DNA from 2 places in the Providencia alcalifaciens genome. Region 2 is predicted to be linked to the other one. Evidence: predicted binding sites of a transcription regulator. Region 2 holds the regulator's gene; the other holds the start of a gene.
The links. Region 2 encodes PhoB, which activates phosphate uptake and scavenging genes when phosphate is short. Its sites were predicted from a motif close to CTGTCATAAAACTGNCNNAT; they were not measured.
Positions count from the first base shown of each region.

Region 1 (16,070 bases), 520 kb from region 2:
TTTGGTTTCATTCCACAGTGCCGCTTTTGTCAGTGCCCACTGTACACGCTCGTCCATTTCGACGCGGGACAGCTTTTCAAACAAACGCACACCGAACGCGATATTGTCGTAGATAGACATCGGGAATGGCGTTGGTTTTTGGAACACCATACCGACTTTCGCACGTAATAACGCGATGTCTTGTTTGTCCGTCAGAATGTTTTGACCATCAAGTAAAATTTCGCCCTCAGCGCGTTGCTCACCATACAGTTCGTACATTTTGTTGAATGTACGCAGCAGCGTAGATTTACCACAACCTGATGGGCCGATAAACGCAGTCACTTTGTTCTTTTCAATGTCTAAAGAGATATTCTTCAGCGCGTGGAATTTTCCATAGTAGAAGTTAAGGTCGCGAACTTTAATTTTACTGTTTGCAATATCGTTTGCATTAATCATGGTGACTTCTCTCTATCAATTCTTTTATTCGTCTGGGATTAGTGTTTTTTCTGTGCAAACACAACACGGGCAATGATATTGATTAACAGGACACATAAGGTGATAAGGAGAACCCCTGCCCATGCTAATTGCTGCCATTCAGAGAACGGACTCATTGCAAATTTGAAGATAGTCACTGGTAAGTTAGCAATTGGCTCATTCATGTCGGTACTCCAGAATTGGTTCGACAGTGACGTGAACAGCAGCGGTGCGGTTTCCCCCGCAATACGCGCGATAGCCAGCAAAATACCGGTAATAATCCCAGATACAGATGCTTTTAATGTAATGGATAAAATCATTTTCCATTTTGGGGTGCCCAGTGCATATGCCGCTTCACGCAGGCTATCTGGCACGAGCTTCAACATATTCTCAGTGGTACGGATAACAATTGGGATTTGCAGTAATGCAAGTGCAATCACGCCAGCCCAACCTGAGAAATGCTGTACTTGAGCCACCACAATGGTGTAAACAAACAGACCAACGACAATTGAAGGCGCAGATAACAGAATGTCGTTAATAAAACGCGTCACCGAAGCTAACCACGATTTGCGACCATATTCCGCTAAGTAGATGCCCGCTAAAATCCCTAATGGTGTTCCGATAACGGTCGCCCACAAGATAAGCAATCCACTTCCCACAATGGCGTTCGCCAAACCACCGCCTTCTGTATTTGGCGGCGGTGTCATTTCGGTAAACAGATTGAGGGACATACCATCAATCCCTTTCGTTACCGTGGAGAATAAAATCCACACTAACCAAAACAGACCAAATGCCATCGTCAGCATGGAGACTAATAATGCCATTCTGTTGACTTGACGACGCCATGCTTGACGGCGTGCGCGCTCTTTTTGATTCACTACAACAGGCTCATAAGTCGACATATTAGCGTCCCTCATTCTTAGCAAGGCGCATTACCATCAGCTTGGAAATCGCCAGAACGATGAAGGTAATCACAAACAGAATTAAACCAAGTTCCATCAATGCCGCCGTGTGTAAACCACTTTCCGCTTCAGCAAATTCGTTCGCCAGCGCGGAGGTAATACTGTTACCCGGCATAAACAGTGAAGGGCTATCGAGTTGGTATGTGTTACCGATGACGAAGGTGACCGCCATGGTTTCTCCCAGTGCACGACCTAGCCCCAGCATCACTCCACCAATCACCCCATTACGGGTATAAGGCAGAACGATATTCCAAATTACTTCCCATGTAGTACAGCCAATTCCATAGGCTGACTCTTTCATCATCACAGGAGTTTGTTCAAATACATCGCGCATTACTGAGGCGATGTAAGGAATGATCATAATGGCGAGGATAATACCCGCCGCAAGAATACCGATACCAAACGCAGGACCGGTGAATAACTCGCCAACAATTGGAATGCTCGACATGACATTACCAACTGGTTCTTGGAAGTATTCTGCAAATAACGGTGCGAAGACAAACAGTCCCCACATACCATAAACAATACTTGGGATCGCAGCGAGAAGCTCAATCGCAATACCTAATGGGCGTTTTAACCAGTTAGGCGCTAGCTCTGTTAAGAATAATGCGATACCAAAACTCACAGGTACGGCGATAATCAGAGCGATTAATGATGTGACGATGGTGCCGTAGATAGGCACTAATGCACCAAACTGTTCTGCTGGCGCATCCCATTCTTTATTCCACAAAAACGAAAACCCGAATTTCTGCATACTTGGCCAAGATGCGAAAATCAGGGAAATAATAATGCCACCAAGCATGAGGAGAGTGATTAGCGCTGCTATTTTGACTAATGCACTAAAAATCACGTCGCCCGATTTACTAGGGGCTTTGAATGCCGTTATTTTTTCGGCCATGCGCTTTGTTCTCATTCCATGCCTACTTTTCAGTAGGACTTACGTTACTACGGTGAATAAGCGGGAGCTATTCCTCAGCACCCGCTTACCCTTTTCCAACCCGAGGGGCACTTAGAACAGTGCTTTACCTTGGCTATCTTTTACTTCTGTTTTCCATGCTGCACGTACTGCGGTCACAACTTCTTGAGGTAATACAGCATAATCTAATGCTTCTGCTTGTTTACCGCCTTTGTCGTAAGCCCAGTTGAAGAAATCAAGAACCGCTTTACCTTTCTCAGCATCCGCTTGTTGCTTGTGAACTAAGATGAATGTGGTGGAGGTAATTGGCCATGCGTTAGCGCCTTCACGGTTAGTCAGGTCTTGTGCAAATGATTTGGACCAATCCACTTTTTTCGCTGCTGCGCTGAAGCTTTCACCTGTTGGTGAAACTGGCTGACCATCTGCAGAAATCAGCTTAGTATACGCAAGATTATTCTGTTTTGCGTAAGCATATTCTACATAGCCGATAGAGCCTGGCAGACGTTGAACAAAGGCTGCAACGCCATCATTACCTTTACCACCTACGCTGTTTTTCGGCCAGTTAACCGTTGAACCTGCACCCACTTCATCTTTCCAGTTTGAGCTAACTTTTGCTAAGTAGCTTGTGAAGACGAATGTGGTACCAGAACCATCAGAGCGGCGAACCACAGCGATGTTTTGGTCAGGTAATTTTACGTTTGGATTCAGTTTTGCGATGGCTGGGTCATTCCATTTAGCAATTTTGCCTAAGTAGATGTCGCCCAGAGTTTTACCATCAAGAACCAGTTGATTAGACTCGATGCCTTTAACGTTTACCGCTAAAACCACGCCACCAATCACGGTTGGGAATTGGAATAAGCCGTCTTCTTTGAGTTTTTCATCAGTCAATGGCGCATCAGACGCACCGAAATCAACTGTTTTCGCATTAATTTGTTTTACACCACCAGAAGAACCGATCCCCTGATAGTTAATTTTATTACCTGTTTCTTTCTGATAAGTATCTGCCCACTTCGCATAAACAGGAGCAGGGAATGTCGCGCCAGCTCCGGTCAGGCTGGTAGCAGCAAAAGAAGACATTGCAGTCAGAGATAAGGTTGCTGCCATTACGCTTGCTAGTGTGGTACGCATCATTTTCATAATCCCTCCGGGGATGTAAGAAATAATCAAGTATTAAATTATTGGGTGTATGTCACGGTAGGGAAAATAGGACAATTGAGTTACGGCAATATGTCATCTTTATGACAGTTTTATGACATTTGCGGATTTTATCGACATGATTAAGTGTAGCAGAAGGGTACAAAAATGATTATTTTCTTATTTTTCAATCAACTAAATAAGATTAATGAATATGACAGCTTAGCGTTTGGAATATGACATGTTGTCATAAATGAAAAAATTTCTTTCTCTTTTATTCTTTCTATCTTTCTATCTTTCTATCTTTCTATCTTTCTATCTTTCTATCTTTCTATCTTTCTATCTTTCTATCTTTCTATCTTTCTATCTACACAGTATATCTCTAAGTATTTCAGCTTGTAGGTAGGCGACAAGAGAAGATATCTCAGGGAGCATACACAAGTATGTGACCTGAGTAGCTGAGCGTAGTCAACACCCCTACAAGTTGAAATACGACGAGATATCAGTCTTCACGTTCTTTTAGGGGGAGAAGAGCCCGTATAGCAAACCCGCCGCGCTCGCTTTTATGGATCTCAATGTTCCCTTCATGGGCATCAATAATTCTGCGAATTATCGCGAGTCCCAGCCCTGTACCTTTGTTGCTACGGGCTTTTTCACCCTGTACGAATGGCTGGAATAGGCGTTGAATGTCTTCTTCTTTGATCCCTGCGCCGTCATCCTCAACTTGAAACCAAACGTAATCTTCGTTTTTACCACTGCTGACTTTGATCCAGCCATTTCCGTAGCGATAAGCGTTGACTATCATGTTGGTAATTGCGCGTTTGATAGCAAGATGGTTACCGTTGAACATCACCGGCCCTGGGACTAAATTGGTTTCAATTTCACCCACGACGTTGGTTTCAGCAACAACAGCTTCGTTGAGAATAGCGTTAAGGTCGCAGAACTCCATATCCATCTCTTGCCCTGTTTTCAGGTAAGACATGAATTGACCGATGATTGCGTCGCACTCTTCAATATCTTTGTTGATAGATTCAGCGAGATAGCCATCTTCAGGCCCCATCATTTCCGTCGCGAGACGAATGCGGGTTAGTGGCGTTCGAAGGTCATGACTGACCCCTGCCATTAATACTGTACGGTCATTTTCGAGGGATTTTATCCCTGCCGCCATATGGTTGAACGAGCGAATAGCCGCGCGAACCTCTGTGGCACCTTTCTCTTGCATCGGTGGCATAACATGCCCCTTACCGACCTCACCCGCGTGATATTCCAGCTCTAATAATGGCTTGTTTTGATAGCGAATATAGAGCCAAACCCCCGCAAAGATAGTGAGGAAGACCGTGAGTGTATAGCGGAAAACTTGAGAAAACTGATTTTGACCGATTTCGGTGAGTGGAACGCGCACCCAAATATCTGGTGCTAGGTAGGATGTTAACCACAATATCGGATACTCACGCCCAAGTTCCAGATGCACGCTGGCCTTGCCACCTAAGTATTCCGACATGTTTTCACTTAGAAAATCATACTCTTTTGCCCAGTTTAATCCCTCTTCCATCGCCGCTGAATGGGCGTAAAAGGTAATACCGAGCTCATTGTAGATTTTTTTACGTAATGCGGGAGAGACTCGCACTGAGGTTCCATCTTGTAGAACCATTTTCTCTGTCATCAATGTACGCACTTCATAGGCAAGCACTTTATTGAACTGCTGTAAGCTTGGCATCACAACAAAATTCAATACAACCATGTAGCTGGTCACAAGGCTTGCGAACAGGAGCGCGACAAACAAAAATAACGAGCGAGAAAATGTACTACGTCGTGAGAACCTCAGTCGCTTCATGCTTTGCTTCCATCTGGAACAAATACGTAACCTAAGCCCCAAACGGTTTGAATGTAACGTGGGTGCGCAGGATCTTCTTCAATCATACGGCGTAAGCGTGAGATTTGAACGTCGATAGAACGTTCCATCGCACTGTATTCACGACCTCGAGCCAAACTCATCAGCTTGTCACGAGATAATGGTTCGCGTGGATAAGAAACTAATACTTTCAACACCGCAAACTCACCACTGGTTAATGGCATATTTTCTTCGCCTTGGAACATTTCACGGGTTCCGAGGTTAAGTTTAAATTTACCAAAAGTGATGACGGCATCATCTTGCGATGGTGCACCTGGTAACTCATTCGCTTGGCGACGCAGCACCGCACGAATACGCGCTAACAGTTCACGAGGGTTAAACGGTTTAGGGATATAGTCATCCGCACCAATTTCTAAGCCCACAATACGGTCAACTTCTTCGCCTTTCGCGGTGACCATAATGATTGGAATTGGGTTGTTTTGACTACGTAAACGACGGCAAATGGATAAGCCATCTTCCCCAGGAAGCATTAAGTCCAATACGATTAAATGAATAGATTCCCGCGTTAGGATCCTGTCCATCTGTTCAGCATTCGCTGCACTTCTTACCTGAAAACCCTGCTCGGTGAGGTAACGTTCAAGCAGAGCACGTAAACGCATATCATCATCGACGACAAGAACTTTATAACTTTCCTGCATTTATAGCCCCCAAAGTGTGGAATTTTAGAATTATTCTGCTGATGAAAGTAACAAAAATAATATTCATGCCAGTAATTTACCATTAACACTAACTTTAATGAATCATTTTACTCGTTAACTGATTAATGGCTTATAGCTAATTTCTAGCACAACGTACGTGACTTTTCCGCCCGGCGTTGTGACGACCACTTCATCATCAACCTGCTTGCCAATTAATGCGCGAGCCACTGGTGAATCGATAGAAATCCACTGCTTAGCAGGATCAAATTCATCCGCCCCCACTAACCGGAAAATTCTGATATTTTCATTATCATCTTCAAGCTTAACCCATGCGCCAAAAAACACACGCCCCTCTTGTCGAGGGTCGGGTTCAACAATTCTAAGCTGATCCAACCTTTTGGATAAAAAACGAATACGGCGGTCTATTTCCCGTAGCCGTTTTTTACCGTAGATATATTCTGCGTTTTCGGAACGATCCCCCTGGGCTGCGGCTTCAGAGACGGACTGTGTCACTCGTGGGCGCTCTTCTCTCCAAAGATATTTAAGTTCTTTGTCTAAAGCGTCCCATCCTTCACGGGTAATTAAAAGGCTCTTATTCATCTCATTAAAGGTATATAAATCGGATAATTATAATATTTTATAAAATATAATCTGCGACTTGCCTACCACTAGGCAAAAATTCTGTCTGGCAATTCTGTCTACCAGCAAGTATAACTGTGCAGTCTATTTTCACTGTTCTTTGAGTAGGTATTTAAACACGACATGAATGAAACTCTAAGCCAAATTATTGCGGCCGAACTACAAGCCCAACCGAAACAGGTGTTTTCAGCCATTACATTATTGGATGAAGGCAATACCGTCCCATTTATCGCCCGCTACCGTAAAGAGGTTACGGGGGGATTGGATGACACTCAGCTGCGTCAGCTAGAGAGCCGTTTAGGGTATTTGAGAGAGTTAAACGACCGTAAGCAAACCATTCTAAAATCCATTGACGAACAAGGTAAGCTTACTCCAGAACTCGCTTCTGCCATCAATACAACGCTGAATAAAACCGAACTCGAAGACCTTTACCTCCCCTACAAACCAAAGCGCCGTACTCGTGGGCAAATTGCAATCGAAGCGGGCTTAGAACCCTTAGCTGATACGCTGTGGAACGATCCAAGCCAATCACCGGATACACTTGCACAACGCTATGTTGACGCGGATAAAGGTGTAGCCGATACCAAAGCTGCTTTAGATGGTGCTCGCTACATTTTAATGGAGCGTTTCGCCGAAGATGCTTCCTTATTAGCGAAAGTTCGCGACTATATTTGGAAGAATGCGCACATTGTTTCTGTTGTTGCTGATGGTAAACAGACTGAAGGCGTAAAATTTAGCGACTATTTTGATCACCATGAACCGGTTGCTCAAGTTCCTTCGCACCGCGCTTTGGCCATGTTTCGTGGTCGCAATGAAGGTATTTTGCAGTTATCCCTCAACTGTGACCCTCAGTTTGAAGAGCCGCCAAAAGAGAGCTATTGCGAAGAAATTATTACTCGCCATTTAGATGTGCGTTTAAACAATGCTCCCGCTGACCAATGGCGTAAAGCCGTCATCAGCTGGACTTGGCGAGTCAAAGTGTTACTGCACTTAGAAACCGAAATCATGAGCGCCCTGCGCGAGAAAGCGGAAGAAGAAGCGATTAACGTATTCGCCCGTAATCTCAGTGATTTATTGATGGCGGCTCCTGCGGGTATGCGTACCACTATGGGCCTCGACCCAGGTTTACGTACTGGAGTAAAAGTAGCGGTCGTTGATGCGACGGGTAAAGTAATGGCAACAGATACTATTTACCCACACACAGGTCAGGCAGCCAAAGCTGCCACTATCGTTGCCGCATTATGTCAAAAATACCACGTCGAGCTGGTCGCGATTGGTAATGGAACCGCATCACGAGAAACGGAGCGCTTCTTTGCTGAAGTGCAAAAACAGTTCCCAGCAGTCACAGCACAGAAAGTGATTGTCAGTGAAGCTGGTGCCTCTGTTTATTCTGCTTCTGAGCTGGCAGCATTAGAATTTCCTGACTTAGACGTCTCTTTGCGTGGTGCAGTTTCTATTGCTCGCCGCTTACAAGACCCGCTGGCTGAACTGGTGAAAATCGACCCGAAATCTATCGGTGTTGGCCAGTATCAACATGATGTCAGCCAAACTCAGCTAGCCCGTAAGTTAGATGCGGTCGTTGAAGATTGCGTAAACTCCGTCGGCGTAGACTTGAACACTGCCTCTGTTGCGCTACTCACCCGTGTTGCAGGGTTGAGCAAAATGATCGCGCAGAACGTTGTCGATTGGCGTGATTCGAATGGTCAATTCAATGACAGAAAACAGTTACTTAAAGTCGCTCGCTTAGGACCAAAAGCCTTTGAACAGTGCGCGGGTTTCTTGCGTATCACCAATGGGGATAACCCACTGGATGCCTCAACGGTTCACCCAGAAGCCTACCCAATTGTTGAAAAAATCCTTGAAGCCGTGCGCCAGCCACTCAAAGAAATTATGGGCAATTCACAGATATTGAACGGTTTGAGTCCGCGTGAATTTACCACCGAACAGTTTGGGGTTCCTACCGTCACAGACATCATCAAAGAGCTGGAAAAACCGGGTCGTGACCCACGCCCTGAGTTTAAAACGGCAACCTTTGCTGACGGTATTGAAACGATGAATGACTTAACGACCGGCATGATCTTAGAAGGTGCAGTGACTAACGTCACTAACTTCGGGGCATTTGTGGATATCGGTGTTCATCAAGATGGTTTGGTGCATATTTCTTCCCTTTCAAACAGCTACGTTGAAGATCCTCACAAAGTCGTCAAAACTGGCGACATTGTGAAAGTCAAAGTGCTGGATGTGGATATTGCTCGTAAGCGTATTGCGCTCACTATGCGTTTAGATGAACAAGCGGGTGAAGGTAGCAGCGCACCTCGCAGTGCGGCTCCAGCGCAAGATAGAAATACCCGCAAAGCCCCTGCTTCACGAGGGAATGCGCGAGGTAATTCATCATCTAACTCTGCGGCATCTAGCAACAGTGCGATGAGTGATGCACTGGCTGCTGCTTTTGGTAAAAAGCGCTAAGACATGATGCCCTTGCCGTTTCATCGGTAAGGGCATTTATTAAAATGCATTTAATCATCTCTCAGTATTTAATTTAAACATCTTCCATTTTTCTTATAAAAATAAATTAAATAACTAATTCAATTTATTATCCGCATATTGTCTTATTTAATTATATTAATTAACAATACTAACATCTGCATTTTAGTTTTAAAAAACTCCACCAACTAAATCCCTTTTTGATCCACATCATTTAATATTGCCCGAAAAAGAGGCTAAATATAACCATGGTAGATGATTATGATTCTCATTGTTAATTAGATTTAATTTTATCTGCCATCCTATTTCTTTTAAAGATAACCACTTTTATAATAATAATTATCAATATTATTCTTAATAACACTCTCTGTAATTTAACATCGTTATTTTCATGTTAAATCAACAGAATAAACCATGATTGGAAGGTACTATGTCCATACTTCCTCAATGCAGTTATAAAATACTTGGCTTTTCACCAGAGATAAGCCCGGCCTATCGCCAAAAACTGCTTTCCCTTGGTCTGCTTCCAGGCTCAGTGTTCAAAGTTGTGCGCGTAGCGCCGTTTGGTGATCCCGTGCAAATTGAAACTCATCGCGTCAGCTTAGTATTACGCAAAAAAGATTTAGCTCTCATTAACTTAGATGAAGCTCAAGCGAACTAATTATTTTTGGATTAATTCCAATAAAGATTTTCATTTTCACGACTGGCATACACTATGAAACCATTAACTATCGGCCTTATTGGCAACCCTAACGCAGGTAAAACAACCTTGTTTAACCAGTTAACAGGGTCACGTCAGCGCGTCGGTAACTGGGCAGGAGTGACCGTCGAACGTAAAGTTGGGCGCTTCCACACACCTGAACACAAGATTGAACTTGTTGATTTACCAGGTACTTATTCCCTTACGACTATCTCAGAGCAAACCTCCCTCGATGAGCAAATCGCCTGCTACTTTATTTTAAGTGGTGAAGCCGACATGTTGATCAACGTGGTGGATGCTTCAAACCTCGAGCGCAATTTATATCTGACATTGCAGCTTGTTGAGCTAGGTGTTCCCTGCATCGTCGCACTGAACATGTTGGATATTGCCAAAAGCCAACATATCGATATCGATGTTAAACAGCTCGAAAAGCAGCTCGGCTGCCCTGTTATTCCAATGGTCTCTACCCGAGCAACAGGCCTTGAACAGCTCAAGCAAGCGATTGATAGCCATCCTCAAAACAACCAACAAGCCCTAGTGCAATATCCGCCACAACTGTTACAAACCGTGGATATGCTTTCAGAACAAATTTCTGCTCAGCAATTTAGTCAGCAGCAGCGCCGTTGGTTAGCTCTCCAAATTTTAGAAGGCGATATTTATAGCCGCCAGCGGGCTGATATCTCTGAGCAAGTATTTGCTGAAACTCGCCTTAAACTCAAAGAGACCTTGCAAGAAGAACCTGAGTTGCTCATTGCAGATGCTCGCTATCAATCCATTGCCTCAATTTGTGACGCCGCGATTAATAACAGTGCCGCTGAGCCGAATAAACTCACTCAAGCGCTGGATAAATTTATCTTGAACCGCTGGCTTGGCGTGCCAATTTTCTTGTTCGTGATGTATCTAATGTTCGTCCTTGCTATCAATATCGGTGGTGCTTTACAACCGTTCTTTGAAGGGGCGTCTGAGGCTATCTTTATTCATGGTATTCAATGGATTGGCGCAACTGCAAACTTCCCTGATTGGTTGACCGTTTTCCTTGCTCAAGGTGTCGGTGGCGGTATCAATACTGTCCTACCGCTGGTGCCACAAATCGGTATGATGTACCTGTTTTTATCTATCTTGGAAGACTCTGGCTATATGGCTCGAGCGGCTTTCGTTATGGATAGACTCATGCAAGCGCTTGGTTTACCGGGTAAATCCTTTGTTCCTTTGATTGTTGGCTTCGGTTGTAACGTGCCTTCCATCATGGGCGCACGCACCTTAGATGCACCTCGTGAGCGCTTGATCACAGTGCTTATGGCACCGTTTATGTCCTGCGGTGCTCGCTTAGCTATCTTCGCAGTATTCGCAGCAGCGTTTTTTGGTAAAAATGGCGCAAGCGTCGTATTCTCTCTCTACATTCTCGGTATTGTCGTGGCAATCCTAACAGGCCTGCTACTGAAACATACCTTGATGCGTGGTGAAGCTTCTCCGTTTGTGATGGAACTGCCGGTCTACCATGTACCTCATGCAAAAACATTGCTCATCCAAACTTGGCAGCGTTTAAAAGGCTTCGTGATCCGTGCTGGTAAAGTGATTGTTGTCGCGAGTATTTTTATCGGCGCGCTAAACAGCTTTTCGTTCTCCGGCAAACCTGTGGACAACATCAATGACTCTGCGCTGGCCTCCGTCAGTAAAGTGATCACCCCAGTATTACAGCCTATCGGCGTGCACAATGATAACTGGCAAGCGACTGTCGGTTTGATCACGGGTGCGATGGCTAAAGAAGTGGTAGTTGGGACATTAAATACCCTGTACACCGCCGAGGCGATCACCAGCGAACCTTTCGATGCCGACTCTTTTGACCTGCTCGATGAGTTAGGCGCGGCAGTCACAGATACATGGGATAGCTTAAAACAGACATTCTCCATCAGTGCATTATCTAACCCAATCGAAGCGAGTATGGGTGATGCTGAGATGGCAACAGGTTCCATGGGTACCATGGCGGCGAAATTTGGTTCAGATATCGCAGCTTATAGTTACTTAATCTTTGTGCTGCTGTATGTGCCTTGTGTGTCAGTGATGGGAGCAATCGCCCGTGAAACCAACAAAAGCTGGATGACATTCTCTATTCTGTGGGGATTAAACGTTGCTTATAGCCTTGCAGCGCTGTTCTATCAAACAGCCACATTTAGCGAACATCCACAAAGCAGCTTGATCACTATTGGTGCTGTGCTGCTGTTTAATATTGCACTCATCACCTTCCTACGCCGTATGCGCAGTCGTGTGACGTTCAATATTAAATCCAAAACAGCGCAACAGTGTTCTGGTTGTTCAAACAACAGTTGCCACTAAGGAAAATACGATGGTCAGCTTGCTGCAAGTCCGAGATTTGATTGCATTATATGGGCAAGCTGACATTGCGCTTCTGAGTTCTCAATTAAACGCCCCTGCTGCACTGGTGAACGCGATGGCTGAAAAGCTGGTCAGCATGGAGAAAATTGAGAAAGTCGATGTGAGCGCGTGCCTTACGGGTACCAGTTGTAAGGGATGCCCCGAGAGTCACGATTGCTCACATTTTGTCTATAAGATTAAATAGTTGTTTCCATTTCAGCGAATTAGCTTCTAATGCACTGATTTAGTTCAATGATTTCGCAAACTGAACCAATGTTTCACAAAACTCATCGGGATGAGAAATAAACGGCGCATGGGCACTATTGCGCATCACAACGGATAATGAATTGGGATACAACTCGTCTAATTTACCTGCAATTTTACGCGGGACTAAGCCATCTAAATAACCATAAATACGTAAGAAAGGAACCTGTAAATGGGTGAGTTCCTCACGTAAATCTTCAGTACGTAAAGATTCCAGCCCCATATTCAAGGCTTCAACCGATGGCATTGGCAGCGCCAATACCACAGATTTCAATGTACGCGCATCTTCGCGGGCGCTTTCAGTTCCCAATGTTTGCAGTGCCAGAAAACGCTCGACGGTACGCTGGAAATTTTCAGCCAGCATCTGCTCAAAATTAAGTAAGACTTCAGGCTTGATACCTTGCCACTCATCATGAGCCCCAAAGCAAGGGGAGGATGCCACGGTGATTAAGGCTTTTACCTCATTTGGGTGATCAAGCACGATGCGGCTTGCCACTAGCCCACCTAAAGACCATCCCAGCCAAATCGCATTTTTAGGCGCTTGCTCCCACACAACATTGGCCATTGATTGAATGGTCATCGGAGTGAAATCGTGACTACGCCCATAACCCGGTAAATCAACTAAATGGATGCGAAATTGCGAAGCCACTCGAGGAATAATTGTTTGCCAGACTTCGGCATTCAATCCCCATCCGTGCAGTAACACAATATCTTGTTTTCCTTCACCCACTGTCTGCCAATATAACGTCGCCATGATTACACTCTCTTCAATGTTATTTTCATTCTGATTTTTCAATCTAGGACTCACCTATGCTAGCAATGGAAGGGGTCTGTTGGCTATGCCGGCAGTTATTAAAAATTCCTCAGCAAGGAATATGCAGCTTTTGTATCAAAAGCTTACCGCCAATGCCGAAAGTTTGTCTACAATGCGCTCTCCCGTGTGAATATCACCAATTTCCTTGCGGACGCTGCCTTGTGCAGCCACCACCTTGGCAGAGGCTAATTACCGTAACGCCGTATCAAGCGCCATTACGCCAGCTTATCCATCAATATAAATTTCGTTATCAACCTCAGTTAGCCATTCCCCTGACGCGAGTATTTTTACATTATTGGTTGAATGGATATCGTCAACAGCAATGGAAAAAACCCGACTTATTGATAACCATTCCTCCCCATCCTCGGCGATGTTGGCGTCGGGGATTTGACCACATGGCATTAATTGGTGGTAATTTAACCACATGGTTAAATATTGCCTATTCGCAAAATTCATTATTGCGCTCTCGTGATACACTGACGCAAGTTTCATTAACACGTAAACAGCGCCGCAATAACCTAAAAGAGGCATTTACCCTTGAAACTTCGGTTTCAGGTCTACACATAGCTATTATTGATGATGTGATTACAACTGGCTCAACCATGCATGCAGCCGCTCAATTGTTGATTTGTGCGGGCGCGCATACTGTTGACGCGTGGTCACTCTGTCGCACCTTGTAGGATGGGTGTAAATGGGCGTATTATAACCAACTAAAGCAGTCAACTATTATTGAGCAAGAGATTATGATTAATATTACAGAAGCAGCACAGACTCACTTCTCCAAGTTATTGGAAAGCCAAGAGTCAGGAACCCAAATTCGAGTATTTGTCATTAACCCAGGCACACCAACCGCTGAGTGTGGTGTTTCTTATTGCCCTCCTGGTGCCGTAGAGGCCACCGATAAAGAGCTGAAGTTTGAAAAACTCTCTGCTTATGTTGATGAAATTAGCGCACCATTCTTAGAAGATGCTGAGATTGATTTCGTCACTGACCAATTAGGCTCTCAATTAACGTTAAAAGCACCGAACGCGAAAATGCGCAAAGTGTCTGAAGATGCGTCATTAATTGAGCGTGTTGAATACGTTTTACAATCACAAATTAACCCGCAATTAGCGAGCCATGGCGGTCGTGTTTCCTTAATGGAAATCACCGAAGATGGTTTTGCTATCCTGCAATTCGGCGGCGGCTGTAACGGTTGTTCCATGGTCGATGTGACGCTGAAAGAAGGTATCGAAAAAGAATTACTGAAAATGTTCGAAGGTGAATTAAAAGGTGTTAAAGACCTGACTGAACACCAACGCGGCGAGCACTCTTTCTACTAATAGATTCTGCTCACACGCATTTTCTACTGAGTATCGGAGCATCCTCAGCGCACCTGCGGATGCTCTTTCATGATATTTCCCCTAACTTCCCGGTATTTTATGGACCATTTTGAGACACTAACACCTGAACAAGCCTATCAGCACTGGTTAGATGGCACTGCTATCCTTGTCGATGTTCGCGATCCCCAAAGTTTTCGTGCTGGTCACGCGACAGGCGCTTATCACTTAACCAATGAGTCCCTACACCCGTTTGTCGAAAAAACTGATTATGAACAAACGATTATGGTGATGTGCTACCACGGTCACAGCAGCCAAGGCGCGGCGCAATACTTAATTAATATTGGTTTTGAATCTGTATATAGCATTAATGGCGGATTTGAGGCATGGTCACGAGAATACCCACAAGCCATTACGGCGCTCTAAACGAGACAACGTATTTATGATCCACATTATCTCTTTTGAAAACCCACGGATGGCTCAAGCGTTTGTCGATTATATGGCAGGACAAAATATCCAACTACAACTCCATCCTTCCAACGACCAACAACATTATGAACTTTGGCTCGCCGATGAGCAGCACACTGAGCAAGTACGCCAAGAGTTAGAAACCTTTTTGCGTAACCCTAATGATCCCCGTTATCTCGAAGCTAGCTGGCAAACGGGCCGCACAGATGCCCAATTTCAGTATCGAAATTATCTGACATTCAGCTATTTAAAACAGCAATCAGGCCCATTAACTATCGCCGTTATTTTGCTGTCTATCGCGGTTTATCTTTGGGTCACACTGACAGATCCCCGTATCGTTCTATACTATCTAGGCTGGCCTATTGGTGATCAGCAAAGCGAATTGTGGCGTTGGATAAGCCCGGCGTTCGTTCACTTTTCTATTTCGCACATCGGTTTCAACCTTGCGCTCTGGTGGTTCCTTGCCGGGCAAGTTGAGAAAAAAATGGGCACAGGAAAACTGTTCACCATTTTATTAGTCTCCGCATTATTCAGTAACTGGGGTCAATCCCTATTCAGTGAAAACAATTTTGGCGGTTTATCGGGTGTCGTTTATGCACTGGTTAGCTATGTTTGGATCACTGGCGAACGTCGCCCAGAAATCGGTATCGGTATCCCTCGCGGACTCATGGTATTCTCGATTATCTGGTTATTCTTCGGTTACTTTGACCTGCTTGGTATGGACATTGCTAATGCCGCACATACTTCAGGGTTAATTATCGGATTATTGATGGGAATATGGGATAATAGGCTCAGTTTTAAACACCAAGGTTCCAAATAGAACATTTTATAATTAGAGGCTAATGCTGTGAAACAAACCCAGAGACATGATGCAATTGTTGAACTTGTGCGTCTTCAGGGATATGTCAGTACTGAAGAACTTGTCGAACAGTTTGAGGTTAGCCCTCAGACCATTCGCCGAGACCTCAATGATCTTGCTGAACAAAATAAAATC
Region 1 is NZ_OU659204.1:256,017-272,086, reverse strand. It holds gene pstB (phosphate ABC transporter ATP-binding protein PstB) at 1-435, opposite strand, end outside; gene pstA (phosphate ABC transporter permease PstA) at 474-1,355, opposite strand; gene pstC (phosphate ABC transporter permease PstC) at 1,357-2,313, opposite strand; gene pstS (phosphate ABC transporter substrate-binding protein PstS) at 2,425-3,468, opposite strand; gene envZ (two-component system sensor histidine kinase EnvZ) at 3,968-5,299, opposite strand; gene ompR (two-component system response regulator OmpR) at 5,296-6,015, opposite strand; gene greB (transcription elongation factor GreB) at 6,130-6,615, opposite strand; gene LDO73_RS01145 (Tex family protein) at 6,778-9,120, shown strand; gene feoA (ferrous iron transporter A) at 9,569-9,799, shown strand; gene feoB (Fe(2+) transporter permease subunit FeoB) at 9,854-12,172, shown strand; gene LDO73_RS01130 (FeoC-like transcriptional regulator) at 12,183-12,416, shown strand; gene bioH (pimeloyl-ACP methyl ester esterase BioH) at 12,456-13,229, opposite strand; gene LDO73_RS01120 (phosphoribosyltransferase family protein) at 13,286-13,969, shown strand; gene nfuA (Fe-S biogenesis protein NfuA) at 14,033-14,611, shown strand; gene glpE (thiosulfate sulfurtransferase GlpE) at 14,711-15,034, shown strand; gene glpG (rhomboid family intramembrane serine protease GlpG) at 15,051-15,896, shown strand; gene LDO73_RS01100 (DeoR/GlpR family transcriptional regulator) at 15,924-16,070, shown strand, end outside.
Region 1: the regulator PhoB is predicted to act here: its motif matches at 3,568-3,587, upstream of pstS (phosphate ABC transporter substrate-binding protein PstS).

Region 2 (16,070 bases):
CTGGTAAATGGAAGTTAGTGATCAGGGCATCAATCACTTGATATTCATAACCCGGATAAATAAATATCTGGGTATCATCAAAGAATGGAGCAATTAAAGCGTTTTCGCTGGCCTTCGCGGCGCTTTCGAGTGAACGAACAGATGTCGTCCCTACCGCAATTACACGATTTCCACGCGCCTTACACGCCAACACAGCATCAACCACCTCTTGCGGAACCTCTGCATATTCAGAGTGCATAATATGGTCTTCGATGGAATCAACACGCACTGGTTGGAACGTTCCCGCCCCGACATGCAATGTCACAAATGCCATCTCAACGCCTTTTTGGCGTAATGCTTCTAATAAAGGCTCATCAAAGTGCAAACCCGCTGTTGGTGCAGCAACCGCGCCCGGACGCTGGCTATACACGGTTTGATACAGCTCTTTATCCGACTCTTCATCTGGACGGTCGATATACGGAGGTAATGGCATGTGCCCAATTTGGTTAAGAATGCTTAATACATCGCGCGCATCATCAAAACGCAGCTCAAACAGTGCGCCGTGACGAGCGAGCATCGTTGCATTCACACTTTCATCTTCACCCAATAGCAGCGCGGTGCCTTCTTTTGGTGCTTTAGAGGCTCTAACATGGGCCAAAACACGATGGTCATCGAGCATACGCTCAATTAAAACCTCAATTTTACCGCCGCTAGCTTTACGACCGAACAATCTAGCAGGGATCACGCGAGTGTTGTTGAACACTAGCAAATCCCCTGGCTCCAATTTTTCAAGAATATCGGTAAACACACCATGCGTGAGCTGTCCCGTGGCACCATCAAGACCAAGTAAGCGACATGAGCTACGCTCAGCCTGAGGATAGTGGGCAATAAGTTCTTCTGGTAATTCAAAAGTAAAATCGGATACACGCATTGTATTGACATCAATCTAAAAAAATAAGGCGACTAGTCTAGTGCTGCACTGCCTTTGGCGCAAGAAATAAGCGCCACTTTGTATAAAAAAGAACCAATATTATGCAAATATTTTCTGAAACCGCACGGAATGTGTCGGCACTCTTTTTTCTTTCATTTTTTCGTTTCTGAAATTTTTCGTTTATAGTACCGCCATGAACTATCTTGCTCATCTTCACCTAGCCTATCTTGCCAAAAGCTCCCTATTGGGAAACATGATGGCGGACTATGTACGCGGCAACCCTGCGGGAGATTACTCGCCTGATGTGGTTGCAGGGATCCGTATGCACAGAGCCGTAGATAGAACCACCGATACCCATCCGCTCGTCAAACAAGCTCGTCAGCTATTTCGCGAAGAATACCGCCGAGTCGCGCCGATCACCTTAGATTTAGTCTGGGATCATTTTCTTTCTCGGCATTGGGAGCGTCTCGTTCCTTCACATTCACTCTCTGATTTTGTGCATTTTGCTAGGCAAACCATTGAACCAGATTTGTGTCATACCCCTGAAAAATTTCAGGAGTTAAATGAGTATCTTTGGTCTCAACAATGGCTGACGAAATACGCAGAAAAAGCGTACATCGGTAAGTCACTTAATGGCATGGCAAAGCGCCGCCCAAAACTTACAGCCCTGAGTGGGTCATTTAATGATTTTCTGCTTAATTATCTAGAACTTGAACATATTTTCTTTCAGTTTTATCCACAAATGATTGAGACGGCAAAACAGCAACTTTTTGTCCAAGAGTTCACATTACGTGCATCCGAATAAATTAAAACTTGCACTTTAATGGAATAAAACTATCTTATTGATATTAATCTGCCAAATTGATACCATTGATAGGTAAAAGCTATCATATTGATTGGTTTTAATGTCTTTATTCTCCAAGGATAAAACCTTATCCTTAGGTTATATTTATCCGCATGCCCCATTTCAATTGCGGAGATAGAAACCCTTAAAACTCATAGGAGTACATTATGGTTCTGGTTACACGTCAAGCCCCTGACTTTACTGCTGCTGCTGTTCTTGGTAATGGTGAAATCGTTGAGAACTTCAACCTGAAGAAGCACCTGAACGGTCGTCCAGCTGTGATCTTCTTCTGGCCAATGGACTTCACTTTTGTATGTCCTTCCGAACTGATTGCATTCGACCATCGCTATGAAGAATTCAAAAAACGCGGCGTAGAAATCGTTGGTGTTTCTTTCGACTCAGAATTCGTTCATAACGCATGGCGTAAAACGCCTGTTGATAACGGCGGTATCGGTGAAGTTAAATATCCGATGGTTGCTGATATCAAACGCGACATCATGCGAGCTTACGGCATCGAGCACCCAGAAGCGGGTGTTGCTCTGCGCGGTTCTTTCTTAGTTGATAAAAATGGTGTTGTTCGTCACCAAGTAGTTAACGACCTGCCATTAGGCCGTAACATCGACGAAATGCTGCGTATGGTTGACGCGCTGCAATTCCACGAAGAGCACGGTGCGGTTTGCCCAGCTCAGTGGGAAAAAGGCAAAGAAGGTATGAAAGCATCTCCAACAGGCGTTGCTGCTTACCTGACTAAAAACGCAAGTGACCTATAATTCAGTCTGTTAAGTTTTAAGTGCCGGCTTTATGCCGGCATTTTTGTATCTATGCCTATCTAAAATTTATCCTACCGCGTTAACACTTTTTCACTTTTGTTATTCAACCCTTCAAATCATTCATGCTATATCTGGATGATACAAATATTTAACAAATTATTTATTTGTATTACATCTACGCGTTACTTCCTTCACTAAATCGGGAGATACCAATGATAAAAAATGCATTGCGCCCCTCTTTACTACTGATTTCGTTGCTAACTTCAAGTCAACTTTATGCCGCTTCTGAACCTGCCGTTGAAGCAACAAAAGGCATGGTTGTCTCCTCTCAACACCTTGCATCACAAATTGGTGCTGACATTTTAAAAGCAGGAGGAAATGCGGTGGATGCAGCGGTGGCAGTCGGTTATGCCCAAGCCGTTGTTAACCCTTGCTGTGGCAATATTGGTGGTGGTGGTTTTATGACGCTACACCTTGCGGATGGTAAAGATATCTTTATTAACTTCCGCGAAACAGCGCCGAAAGCCGCCAGTGCCAATATGTATTTAGATAAAGACGGCAAACTTATCAAAGATGCCAGCTTATATGGCTACCTCGCATCGGGTGTGCCAGGTACAGTGAAAGGCTTAGATTATGCCCTTGAAAAATACGGTACTATGAGCCGCCAGCAAGTAATGGCACCCGCAATTAGGCTCGCTCGAGAGGGCTTTGTCCTAACCCGTGGCGATACCGACGTACTCGACACCACAACCGAACGCTTCAAACAAGATCCCGAAGTGGCTCGGATCTTCTTAAAACCAAATGGAAGTGCTTACCAACCGGGAGACTTGCTGGTACAAACCGATTTGGCAAACACACTGGAAAAAATCGCCAATAAAGGCCCCGTTGCATTCTATGAAGGAGATATTCCTAAAATCGTAGAAGCCGCATCCAAGAAAAATGGCGGGATCCTAACAGCTCAAGACTTTGCTGATTACACCATCTCAGATACCACACCCGTTAGCTGTACCTACCGTGGTTACAAATTTATCTCTGCACCACCACCAAGTTCGGGCGGCGTAACTATCTGTGAAACCCTCAATATTTTAGAAGGTTATGATCTCAAAGAGATGGGCTTCAACTCTGCAGAATATATTCATACGCTGACTGAAGCGATGCGCCACGCCTATATGGATCGCAATACATTCTTAGGTGACCCAGCATTTGTGGATAACCCAACGGGTAAACTGCTCAGCAAACAGTATGCTGCCGAGCTGCGCAAAGAAATTGTACCAAATAAAGCGACGCCATCTACTGAAGTTCAACCTGGAATGGGGCCACACGAAAAACCGGAAACCACCCATTATTCTGTCGTGGATGATAAAGGTAATGCCGTTTCAACCACTTATACGATTAATGGTCGATTTGGCTCTGTCGTGATCCCACCGGGTACAGGCTTCTTCCTGAATGATGAAATGGATGATTTCACCACCAAAGTTGGTGAGAAAAATCTGTATGGGTTAGTGCAAGGGGAAAGAAACTCTATCGCCCCCGGTAAGCGCCCACTATCATCAATGAGCCCGACAATTGTCACTAAAGACGGCAAAGTATTCTTAGTACTCGGTTCACCGGGAGGCTCAAGGATCATTTCGATTACCTTGCAAACCGCATTAAACATTATTGACCATGGCATGCCGCCACAAGAAGCGGTGAATGCCCCTCGCATTCACCATCAATGGCTGCCAGACGAGGTTTATTATGAGCAACGCGGTGTCTCCAAAGACAGTTTAGCACTACTCGATAAGATGGGTTATAAGATGGTGGAGCAGACCCCATGGGGCGCTGCCGAGCTAATTATGATCGGCATTCCTGACGGTGCGGGTGTGAGTGCGAAATCTTCCGGCAACGACTCTGCTGTTTCTGGCAAAGTCCGTGAAGGCTTTATTTACGGCTCCAACGACGTTCGTCGCCCCGCAGGCAGTGCGGTAGGTGTGAATTGATTAATCGATAATTAAAATGAAAAATGCCAGCTGATTTATCATCTACTGGCATTTTTTTATCTATTTACAATATATTATGCGTGCTTATGATGCTCACTTGATGGTGCGATCAATCTGTCACACAGCGCAGCAACCACTAACACAACCAGCGATGGTAATAACCATGCTAAATCTTGCTGATATAGTGGAATAGATGTCATCCAGTCTGGGATATAAGTCTTCAAGTTATCAGATGCTTTCACTGCACCAACCAAACCGACCACAAAACTTGTTAACATCGTTGGAGCAATCACGATGGTTGGGTTACGCCACCATTTCAACGTAAAGCTCATCAAAATTAAAACGATACAAGGTGGATAAATCGAAACCAATACCGGCAATGAGAACGCTATCAGCTTACTCAGTCCGAGGTTTGAAATCACCATAGAGAACAAGCCTAAAATCAATACCAATTTACGGTAAGAAATTGGCACATAGCGACTAAAGAACTCAGCACATGCGCAGGTTAGCCCTACCGCTGTCACCATACAGGCAACAAAAATCAACACCGCTAAGAAGAAGCTACCGTAATTACCAAACGTGTATTGAACATATTCGTGAAGAATATCAGCGCCATCAGCAGGATTTGGAATCAATGACCCGCTATTTTCGCCCAATTTGAACAGCGATAAATAGACCAGAGTTAATAACACCCCAGCAATTAAACCTGCCCACATGGTATAGCGAGTTAATAATGATGAGTTTTCAATACCACGGGAACGCGCCGCATTCACAATGACAATACCAAAAACCATGGCACCTAATGTGTCCATCGTTAAATAGCCATTAATAAAGCCATTGGAAAATGCCATATCTTGATATTCAGGGGTTGCCAAAATCGGTTGTCCGGCAGGCCACATAACAGCAGCAACACCTAAAATTGCCAGCGCCAACATTTTGACTGGTGCCAAAATGTGCCCAACGCTATCTAGCAATTTACCTGGATATAACGAAATACCGATCACCAGTACAAAATAGATGGCACTATAAACCAGCAGCGATATTTCAGATTCACCGCCCAGCAGTGGTGCAATACCCACTTTATAAGAAACTGTTGCCGTTCTTGGGGTCGCAAAAAGAGGCCCCACCGATAAATACGCAACGATAGCTAATAGCAGACCGGCGGTTTTGCCAATTGGCGTGCTGAGCGCTTCAATACCGCCCCCCACTTTCGCCAATGCAACAACGGTAAGAACAGGAAGGCCGACACCAGTGACTAAGAAGCCAAGTGCCGCAGTCCAAACTTGTTCACCGGCTTGTAAACCGACCATTGGCGGGAAAATGATATTTCCAGCCCCAACAAACAGCGCAAAGGTCATAAAACCTAAGGCGAGGATATCTCTGGATGATAAACGATGAGCCATATTATGTTAATTTTTAGTAAATTATGAAATAAAAACAGGTCACTTCATCGGTAACCTATTGGAACATATATGACGAAATAGAGTTCTGATCAACATTGCATTAACAATATAAAATGCATGCTTTGGTTAGCTTTATAATACTAAACATCAAAAAACAGTAAAAATCGCCAATAACTGGCGACAAGTAAAACTTTTGTAGGGAAAAAAGGCAATAGCAAACCCAAAAACAAGAACAATGTACCAAACTAAATTTAAGAACCAGTGATTACTATCAGTAAAATTGCAATATCCCGTATATATTCAGGCTAAAAAATCATCAACAAAACATTTTTTAACCGCACTGACGAGATTTTGGCAGAATAAGATGAAGAAAATTTCAGGATAAAATTGAAAATATAGCGCAGGCGTTAGAAATAACACCAATATGGGATGAATTACAAAACAAAAAACCTTGCTAACACAATGATTTTATTAGCAAGGCTTGGGATTTTCGATTATTTAGCGCTTAGTGTATTCGTTTTTTTATCTGACACAATAAACACTGGTGGTAATGTGAATGAAAACTCACTGCCCTTGCCAACCTGACTGGTGACTGAGAGCTGGCTACTATGGTGCTGAACGGCATGCTTAACAATTGCTAAGCCCAGCCCTGTTCCACCGCCACCTTGCCTTGAGCGCGCTTTATCCACACGATAAAAACGCTCTGTTAAGCGAGGAAGGTGCTCCGCTGGAATTCCCGGACCATTATCACTCACACTAAACTGTGCACCATTGCTGGTTCGTTGCCATTTCACCATAATTTTCGTACCGTCTGGTGTATGGTTTATGGCGTTATACACTAAGTTAGCCACCGCACTTCGTAGCTGCTCTTCATTGCCATGAACTCGAAGTTTTTCATCAATACTGAATTCAAACTCGTGCCGCCCTTGGCTTAAACTAATCGCTTCTTGTTCAATCATCTTAAGAATGACCGGCATATTAATCTGTTCATCAAGATTAATTTGAGGGGCAACCTCAATACGGGATAATTGCAGCAATTGCTTCACAAGGTTATCCATTCGATGAGTCTGCTCTTGCATCACCGACAACGCTTTTTTATTCATCGGTGAAGTGCCTTCTTGATCATCCATGACTTCAAGATAACCTTGAATAACGGTCAATGGCGTACGCAACTCATGGCTCACGTTAGCAAAAAAGTCTCTACGGGCTTTTTCTAGACGGCGTTTTTCAGTCACATCTCGAGCCACCATCAAAAGCTGATCACTTGCATACGGTAAGATACGAAACTCAACAATTTCGCCACTGTTAAGCTCAATCGTCAGCGCTTGGTCATAATTTTTCACGGTGAAATAACGGCTAAAATCAGGATAACGTAACAAGTTAAAAATATGCTGTCCGTTATCCTCTGGCCAGCGAAAACCAAGAAGCTGTTGAGCGTGGCGGTTACACCAAAATATATTGCCTTCGGTGGTCATTATTACCACGGCATCAGGCAAGGATTCAGCCCCACTGCGAAATCGCTTAATCAACTGCCCTAGTTCACGGCGACGCTTACGGTTACGCTGCTGCATCTGATAGATACCATAAAATATCGGCTCCCATCCCCCTTTGCCATCCGGCGGCAGCATACTTCTATCCAACCAGAGCCAGTCAGAAAGCTTTAGCAGGTTATATCCGTGCCAAATGAGTGCCGCGAGTAGAGAGATCACTAGCAGCCACGGAAGGTGTCCAATAAAAACAGACAGTATCAATGCGGGTAAAATAAATAAAAACAGCCCCCAAATCAGCTGTTTTAAGGATAAGCGTTCAAGCACCCATGTTTCTCCCTAATGGTTTCTCAATAGCGAACAGAGAAGCGGTAGCCAGTACCACGAACCGTTTGCACCATCTTATCATGTCCATCTAACTCTAACGCTTTTCTTAAACGACGAATATGGACATCCACCGTTCTGTCTTCCACATACACGTTTGCACCCCAAACATAATTGAGTAACTGCTCGCGGCTATAAACTCGCTCTGGATGGGTCATAAAGAAGTGAAGTAACTTGTATTCGGTAGGGCCCATATCAATGGGAATTTCTTTGCTGGTAACGCGATGAGAGGTAGGGTCAAGCACTAGCCCGTTCATCTCGATAATGTCTTCTGTCGCCATTGGAGAGATTCGTCGTAAAATGGCTTTAACCCGGGCTATCAATTCTTTTGGTGAAAACGGTTTAATGAGATAATCATCCGCTCCCACTTCTAATCCTTTCACGCGATCTTCTTCTTCACCCCTTGCTGTTAGCATCATCACGGGGACATCTCGCGTGGCACTATCACGCTTCATATGTTTAATGACTTGGATACCGGAACCTCCGGGGATCATCCAATCCAATAATACTAAATCAGGAAGTGGATCAACCAATTGCGCTATCGCAGAATCATAATCATCAGCCTCTGTAGGCTGAAAACCATTCTGTGCCAATACAAAACAAACCATTTCTCGGATGGGCGCTTCATCTTCAACGACTAGAATGCGTCTTGCCATGATTGTTCCTGTAAATAAGAAGAGATTTTTAATGTGACCGCATTATGCGTCAGTTTTGTGACAGAATTATGAATATCTCAACGCACAATCAAGATCTATCATTAGATTAACAGTTTAATGTCATGTAAGTGAAATATTAACGCCACATCATTCATTTCACGACAAATCAACGATATCACCACAAGCCTAGGTTTTCGCTTTCGTTGCGAAGCGCTTCGCAACTCTCTCTTTTTTACTGTTTAATTTGCCATGCCTTTGCCTTCACTTAGCCTCTATACGGTATACTGTGACGCAACAAACCAAATGGTTTGAATATTAGTATAAAGCGTCTGAATATTAATATAGTAAAAGCTTCATAATTATAGGAACCGCTAGCTCATGCGCATCATCCACACTTCAGACTGGCATTTAGGTCAGTATTTTTTCACTAAAAATCGATCTGCTGAACACCAACACTTTTTGCGTTGGCTAATCGAGCAAGTCAAACAGTACCAAGTGGATGCCCTGATTGTGGCTGGCGATGTCTTTGATACTGGCGCGCCCCCAAGTTATGCGCGCGAACTCTACAATCAGTTTATTGTTGATTTGCAAAAAACAGGCTGCCAATTAGTTATCTTGAGTGGTAACCATGATTCTGTCTCTGTTTTGAATGAATCCAGCGCGTTATTACGTTATTTAAATACTCACGTCATCACATCAAACAGCGAATCCCCTGTCATCACATTGAAAGATAAGCAAGGGAACCCAAATGGATTGGTGTGCGCAATCCCCTTTTTGCGACCGCGAGATATCCAAGTCAGCATTGCGGGGCAAAGCAGTGAAGAAAAACAACTTTCATTACAAAATGCCATTCATGAACGCTACCAAAGCTGTTACCAAAAAGCCGTTGAACAACGTACAGAGCTGGGCTTAGATATCCCGATTATTGCCACAGGGCATTTGACTGTCGTCGGTGCAGAACTGACAGATTCAGTGCGTGAGATTTATATTGGCACATTGGATGCTTTTCCTTCTGGTGCATTCCCACCCGCAGATTATATTGCGCTCGGACATATCCATCGTCCTCAACTAATTGGTGGACAAGCACATATTCGCTATAGCGGCTCTCCAATTGCACTCAGTTTTGATGAGTCACAGCAACAAAAAAGTGTCTGCTTAGTCGAATTTAACCAGCACCAATTTGCCAATGTTACTTTACTGCCAATTCCGGTTTTCCAACCGCTATTAAGTTTAAAGGGCTCTTTGAAAGAATTACAAAAACAATTAATAGACTTACCCATCCCAGAAAATGAGCTCCCTATTTGGTTAGATATTGAAGTCGCCACTCAAGACTATCTTGGTGATATACAACAACGTATTGAAGCTCTTACTCAAGAACTCCCTGTTGAAGTGGTTCGCCTACGCCGAGCGCGGCGGGCACAGACTGGTCAAAACCTCACTCCGCAGAATGAAACATTAAATGAGCTGACCGCCGAAGAAGTCTTTACTCGACGACTTACCGAAGAGGCATTGGAAGACAAAGCGTTAGAGCAACGTTTATTGCAGCTGTTCAAGCAATCCTACGCCAACTTGCGCAATGAGCAGGGAGAATAACTGTGAAAATCTTAAGCTTACGCCTGAAAAATATTAACTCCCTAAAAGGTGAATGGAAGATTGATTTCACAGAAGAGCCTTTTGCCAGTAATGGGTTATTTGCCATCACAGGAGCGACTGGCGCGGGAAAAACCACTTTATTGGATGCCATCTGCCTTGCGCTTTACCACCAAACTCCACGGTTAGGCGCAATATCAAAAAGCAAAAATGAGTTGATGACCCGCCATACGGGTGAATGTTTAGCGGAAGTGGAGTTTGAAGTTAAAGGCATCGCTTATCGCGCATTTTGGAGTCAACGCCGAGCAAATAATAAACCCGATGGTAACCTGCAAGATGCAAAAGCAGAGCTTGCAACCGTCGCTGATGGGCAGATCATCGCAGAAAAAATCAGTGAAGTTCGTGAAAAAATTGTGCAAATCACCGGGCTCGATTTTGGGCGTTTCACTAAATCTATTTTGCTCTCTCAAGGGGATTTTGCCGCCTTTTTAAATGCCACCGAAAAAGAGCGTGCCGATTTACTGGAAGAGATCACTGGCACCGAAATTTACAGCCAGATTTCGGTGTATATTTTTAACCAACATAAACAAGCTAAAACCGATCTCGATATTCTTCGAGCGCAAGCGGGCAGTATTAACTTACTTACTGAATCAGAGTATCAAGAACTTGTTGAAAAACAGCAACAATATTCAGCGCAAGAACAGCAACTGAGCCAGAATAAAAACCGCCATCAACAAGCGCTAACATGGCACCAGCAACATCAACAATTGGTGCAAAATACCCAGCGATTACAGATTGCACAGCAGCAAGCTCTACAGCAATATCAAGCCGCCGAACCCAGCTTGCATAAACTGGCACAAAGCGCACCAGCGGAAGCCTTACGCCCTGATTGGATGGCAGTGCAAAGCTTGCAAACTCAACTCGATGAACAGACCCAAAAACAGCAGCGCACCACATTACTTTTAGAAGACGCTCAAAAGCAGCGCTTGCCATTAGTCACCCAACACACTCAAGCTCAGTCGGAACAAAACCAATATAAAGAGTGGGTACAAAAAACCACGGCAATGATCGATAACGAAGTGCGACCACTCGACAATTTGCTCACACAGCTTAACCAGCAAAAAGTCCAATTTGCCGAGCAATTGAATCAGCTAAATGGCGAATATTTGCAGAAAAAATCGAGTGTAGAGAGCACTCAGCAGAAAATTTTTCATGCCAATAATGAATTGAATACAACCCAGTTATTTCTACAAGAACATCAAAATGATGCCCAAATTGTCGCTCAACTCGGTAGCTGGCAACAGCAAGGGAAATTTATTTATGAACTCACAGAACGCCTAACTCAAAGTCAGAAAAAGCAGCAAGCTATCAACCTTGAATGGCAAACCCTACAACAAGTTCAGCAGCAAAAATCCAAAGAATCTCAACTGGCTCAAAGCCATTTAGAAGAGCAGCACTCTCGCTTTAATCAGCTAGAAAAGCAGTTTCAGGAATATAAAGAAAAGCACAGTATTGAAGAAATTAAGGTCGCAATTTCACAGCGACAAGAGCATTTGCAACACGCGAAAATACTGCCTGTTTTACTGGCTCAACATGAGGAAAAACAGCAGCAATTACAGTCACAAACTCAGTTGCAAAACCAACTCAGCGAATCTATCAACCAATTGGCACAACAGATTACCATTGCGCAAGATAGAGTGACTCAGCTCCAGCCTCAACATCAAGTTTTGGAGCAAAAACTTCAGCTGGAACAAACAATTGTCAGCTTAGAACATGAACGCCAAAAGCTCATTGAAGGGATTCCATGCCCTCTTTGTGGTTCATTGGAGCACCCTGCTTTAGCATCATATCAAGCCGTTATGCCCAATGAGACCCAGCAGCAACTGGCTACGCTAATGACTCAAATTGAGACCGAAAAACAAAAGCTCACTGAGCAGCAAGCCTTATTGCAAGCAGACAAACGCCGCCAGCAAGATAACGAATTGGCTCAAAAGCAGCTACAAGAGCAGTTCAATAATCTGAACAATCAATGGCTAAAGGCATGTGAGCAAGCACATATCCCTGAACTAGCCAAAACCGCGTCAGCGGTAGAGCAATCCCTTGTTAAATTACAAGAAAAGCTTACCGCTCAGCAAGCCATCATCAATGAATTTGCACAGTTAGAGCGTCAGTACCAAGAGGCTAAAAACCAATATTATGAACAGCAAGCTCAAGCTAAACAGCTGTTTTCTGAGTTATCTCTCCTTGATGAAAAACTTAAGCATCAGTCACAGCAATTAGAAGATAACCAAGCTGAGCAGCAATCTCTGCAACAACGCCTAGAACAACAAACACAGCAGCTTACAGCCTCGCTGGCTCCATTCAATCTCACATTGCCAAATCAAGCGCAATTTACCACCTGGCTACAAGAGATTGAGCAACGCGGGCAATATTATGAAGCGCAAAAAGCAACCTTCCTGCAAATCACCAAAAATATTGAAGTTGATACGGCAACGCTTGCAGCTGAAACAGCGAATGCTCAGCAATTAGCTCAGCAACTTTCTGCTCAACAGCAGCAATTAGAGCAATTAAATCAGCAAATTGAACAAAAAAACATGCAACGCCAGAATCTATTAGAAGGCCAAACAGTTGCTGTTTTTATTCAAAAAATGCAAGAAAAACAAGCTCAATACACACATCAAGTTGATACGCTTTCAGAACAAATTAGCGCAATAGATAAAAATATTGCCGCACTCAACGGGAGTGCCCAAGAACTTGATCACCAATTGAAGCAACTTAGCCAGCGACAGCTAGCCGCTCACGCTCAGTTTGTTGCTGCACTCAATAGCAGCCCCTTCGAAACTCAAGAGCAATTCCTTAATGCCTTACTGCCTACTGAAGAGAAAATTGAGCTGGAGCAGCTTAAACAACGAGTGACTCAACAGCGGCTGGAGGCGGAAACTCGCTACCAAGAAAGCCAGTCAGCCATAGCAAATCATGAGCAACAACGTTTAGTGGAATTCACTGAGTTTTCTGTGGAACAAATTCAGCAAGCTCTCGAACAGTTAGAGAGCCAAATCAAGATCTTGAACCAGCAACAAGGGCAAATCATTAACCAGCTTGAGCGTGATCAGCAACAGCGTCACCAACAGCGCGAGTTATTGAATAAAATTGAACAGAGCCAATTAAGCTACGACGATTGGAGTTATCTCAATACCTTAATCGGTTCCGCTGAAGGGGATAAATTCCGTCGCTATGCTCAAGGGCTAACCCTAGACTGTTTAGTCTCGCTCGCTAACCAGCAACTCGATAAATTGCATGGTCGTTATTTGCTACAACGTAGCCATTTAGCCAACCTCGAATTACAAGTTATTGATGGTTGGCAAGGGGATAGCATTCGCGATACGAAGACCCTTTCCGGGGGTGAAAGCTTCTTAGTCAGTCTCGCGCTAGCCCTTGCACTCTCTGACATGGTGAGCCATCGCACACAATTAGAGTCACTCTTTTTAGATGAAGGCTTCGGTACGCTAGACGCTGAAACTTTAGACATCGCCCTAGATGCATTAGAGAGCCTAAATGCATCAGGAAAAACCATTGGGGTGATTAGCCATGTGGAAGCGATGAAAGAACGAATTCCAGTACAAATTGCAGTGAAAAAAACTAACGGACTCGGCTTTAGTGAGCTTCCAAGCCATTATCGTGTTAGTTAACTACTCCGAGCCAAAAAAACACAATAACTACATGAAGTTATTGTATTTTCATAACAACATTCAAAAATTTGAACATTAAGGTTAAATTTTTTTTCTATGATTTGGTTGGGATACCTTTATAGTTATTCACATCGAAACAATTTATATCGAAACAAGTTACGGCTTCTGAGGTTGTTCAATAAATTGCCGTGCTCTAAACAAAAGCAAGGGGACAAACATGTCTAACGCATTTATCGAAATGATTAAAAATCGTCGCACTATTTATAACTTAGGCGATTCATTACCAATCTCGGAAGAGAAAGTGGCTGAGCTTATCAAAGAAGCGGTTAAGCACTCCCCATCAGCATTTAACTCACAAACTTCACGTATTGTGGTGTTATTTGGTGCAGAACATAAAAAACTGTGGAATATCACCAAAGAAGCGTTACGCGCTATCGTACCAGAAGCGGCATTTGCGGGAACTGAGCAAAAAATTAATAGCTTTGCAGCAGGTGCAGGTACCGTTCTTTTCTTTGAAGATAAAAACGTAGTGACTGGCTTACAAGAGCAATTCCCACTCTATGCAGATAACTTCCCTATCTGGTCAGAACAAGCGAGCGGTATGGCGCAGCTGGCAGTATGGACAACATTATCTCAGGAAAATGTGGGTGCATCATTACAGCACTACAACCCATTAATTGATAATCAAGTTCAACAAGAGTGGAATATCCCAGCGAATTGGATTTTACGCGCTCAAATGGTATTTGGTTCAATTGAGCAACCAGCTGGTGATAAAGACTTTATGGACGACGACGTTCGTTTCAAAGTATTCAAATAATTCATCACTAATCGTTATTATCTTTATAGCCTCTGCAAATGTTTGCAGAGGCTTTATTTTATTTATCCACCAAAATCATTATATATTTATTTATATAACAAATCTGAATTTCATTAAACTCTTAACAATATAAAATCCTCAACTATCGCAAATTACCCCAACAGAAAAACACCTCTGGGATATTAATCAAAACCAATTAGCACTTATTCAAAAATAATATTTATTTTTTATATATTGGTCGCAATTTTATAAAAAATAGTATTCTTAATCACTTATATAAAACTGAAAAACAACCTTAACTTGATTGACATCAATATGTTATATCCTCATGGTAATAGTATTTACTTATAGACCAAACTTTTATTTTTGCATTATCAATATTTGAACTACACTAAAAATAAGAGCACAGAAGCAGTATTGGATGGTGGTCAGTGTTATTAAGGGGGTGGACTATGAAACGTTTATCTTTATTAACTACTGTAGTGGCAATCTTCATTTCGAGTTGTTCTTTTGCAAGTAATATCAACCCATCTTCAGGAGGTACAGTTTCATTTGGTGGTTATATCTATGAGCCTCAGTGTGAAGTGGATATTTCACAAAAAACTCACGTAAATATTGATTGTTATCGTAATGGTAAAACAGTCACCGCTTCAGGTTCATTGCAAAATGGTAAAAAAGTGGAATCCGAGTATGTCAAAGTTGAATATGACAAATACAGTAAATTACCTATGTTAAACGTGACTTATGAATAAGTTAATTGAAGATCTAATAAGCATAATATTTCGGGGAGCTGCCATTTACTCTTAAGTTTAAACTCCCCGAATTTTATTTCTGTATTAATCCGCTTTTGCTGGCACATTGCCAGTCAGTTATTTTTCTATTCCTCTATGCCTCTTTCTTTTATGGCACTTTCCCTAATTATTTTTTCATATGAATGTCATCGAACATACATTTCTATGAAGAAAAGCCTGACACAAGTGACAGGCTTTCGGTTATCAATATTTTATGACTGCGATTACTTAGCGGTTAAATCAACTTGGTAAATAGCAAAACCAATATCGTCAGTACCCACTTTTTTCATTGGATATTGAGCATGTTGCTGAATAAACTCGGCGGCTTTTTCACTTGGTGAAGTTTCAAAACGTACATCGAGTTTTTTATCGGTTTTAATTGGCGTGAAGGACCAGTTATTATCAGCCTTCGAAACCACTTCGCCTTTTTCTTTAGATACTTTAGCGATATAAGCCGCTAAAATTGCACGGTTTTCATCTGGCGAAGCAAACGCAATATGCGCATCACCAGTACCAGCAAATTTACCGCCGTAACCACGATAGTTATTGGTCGCGATTAAGAACGCCGCTTTAGGATCGATTGGTTTGCCTTGGTAAGTCACATTTTTGATACGATTTGCATCTTTATTGACCACTTGGCAATCAGTGTCATATTTAGCTGGCTGAGTCAGGTCAATCTGGTAATTTACACCGCTAATGGTGTCAAAGTTATAGGTTCTAAAACCATCCCAGTTGATCAGGCTTTGTGGC
Region 2 is NZ_OU659204.1:772,374-788,443, reverse strand. It holds gene queA (tRNA preQ1(34) S-adenosylmethionine ribosyltransferase-isomerase QueA) at 1-910, opposite strand, end outside; gene LDO73_RS03405 (ACP phosphodiesterase) at 1,104-1,715, shown strand; gene LDO73_RS03400 (peroxiredoxin C) at 1,922-2,524, shown strand; gene ggt (gamma-glutamyltransferase) at 2,737-4,503, shown strand; gene brnQ (branched-chain amino acid transport system II carrier protein) at 4,578-5,906, opposite strand; gene phoR (phosphate regulon sensor histidine kinase PhoR) at 6,401-7,720, opposite strand; gene phoB (phosphate regulon transcriptional regulator PhoB) at 7,744-8,433, opposite strand; gene sbcD (exonuclease subunit SbcD) at 8,812-10,026, shown strand; gene LDO73_RS03370 (AAA family ATPase) at 10,029-13,712, shown strand; gene LDO73_RS03365 (nitroreductase family protein) at 13,930-14,529, shown strand; gene LDO73_RS03360 (hypothetical protein) at 14,982-15,281, shown strand; gene LDO73_RS03355 (bifunctional 2',3'-cyclic-nucleotide 2'-phosphodiesterase/3'-nucleotidase) at 15,545-16,070, opposite strand, start outside.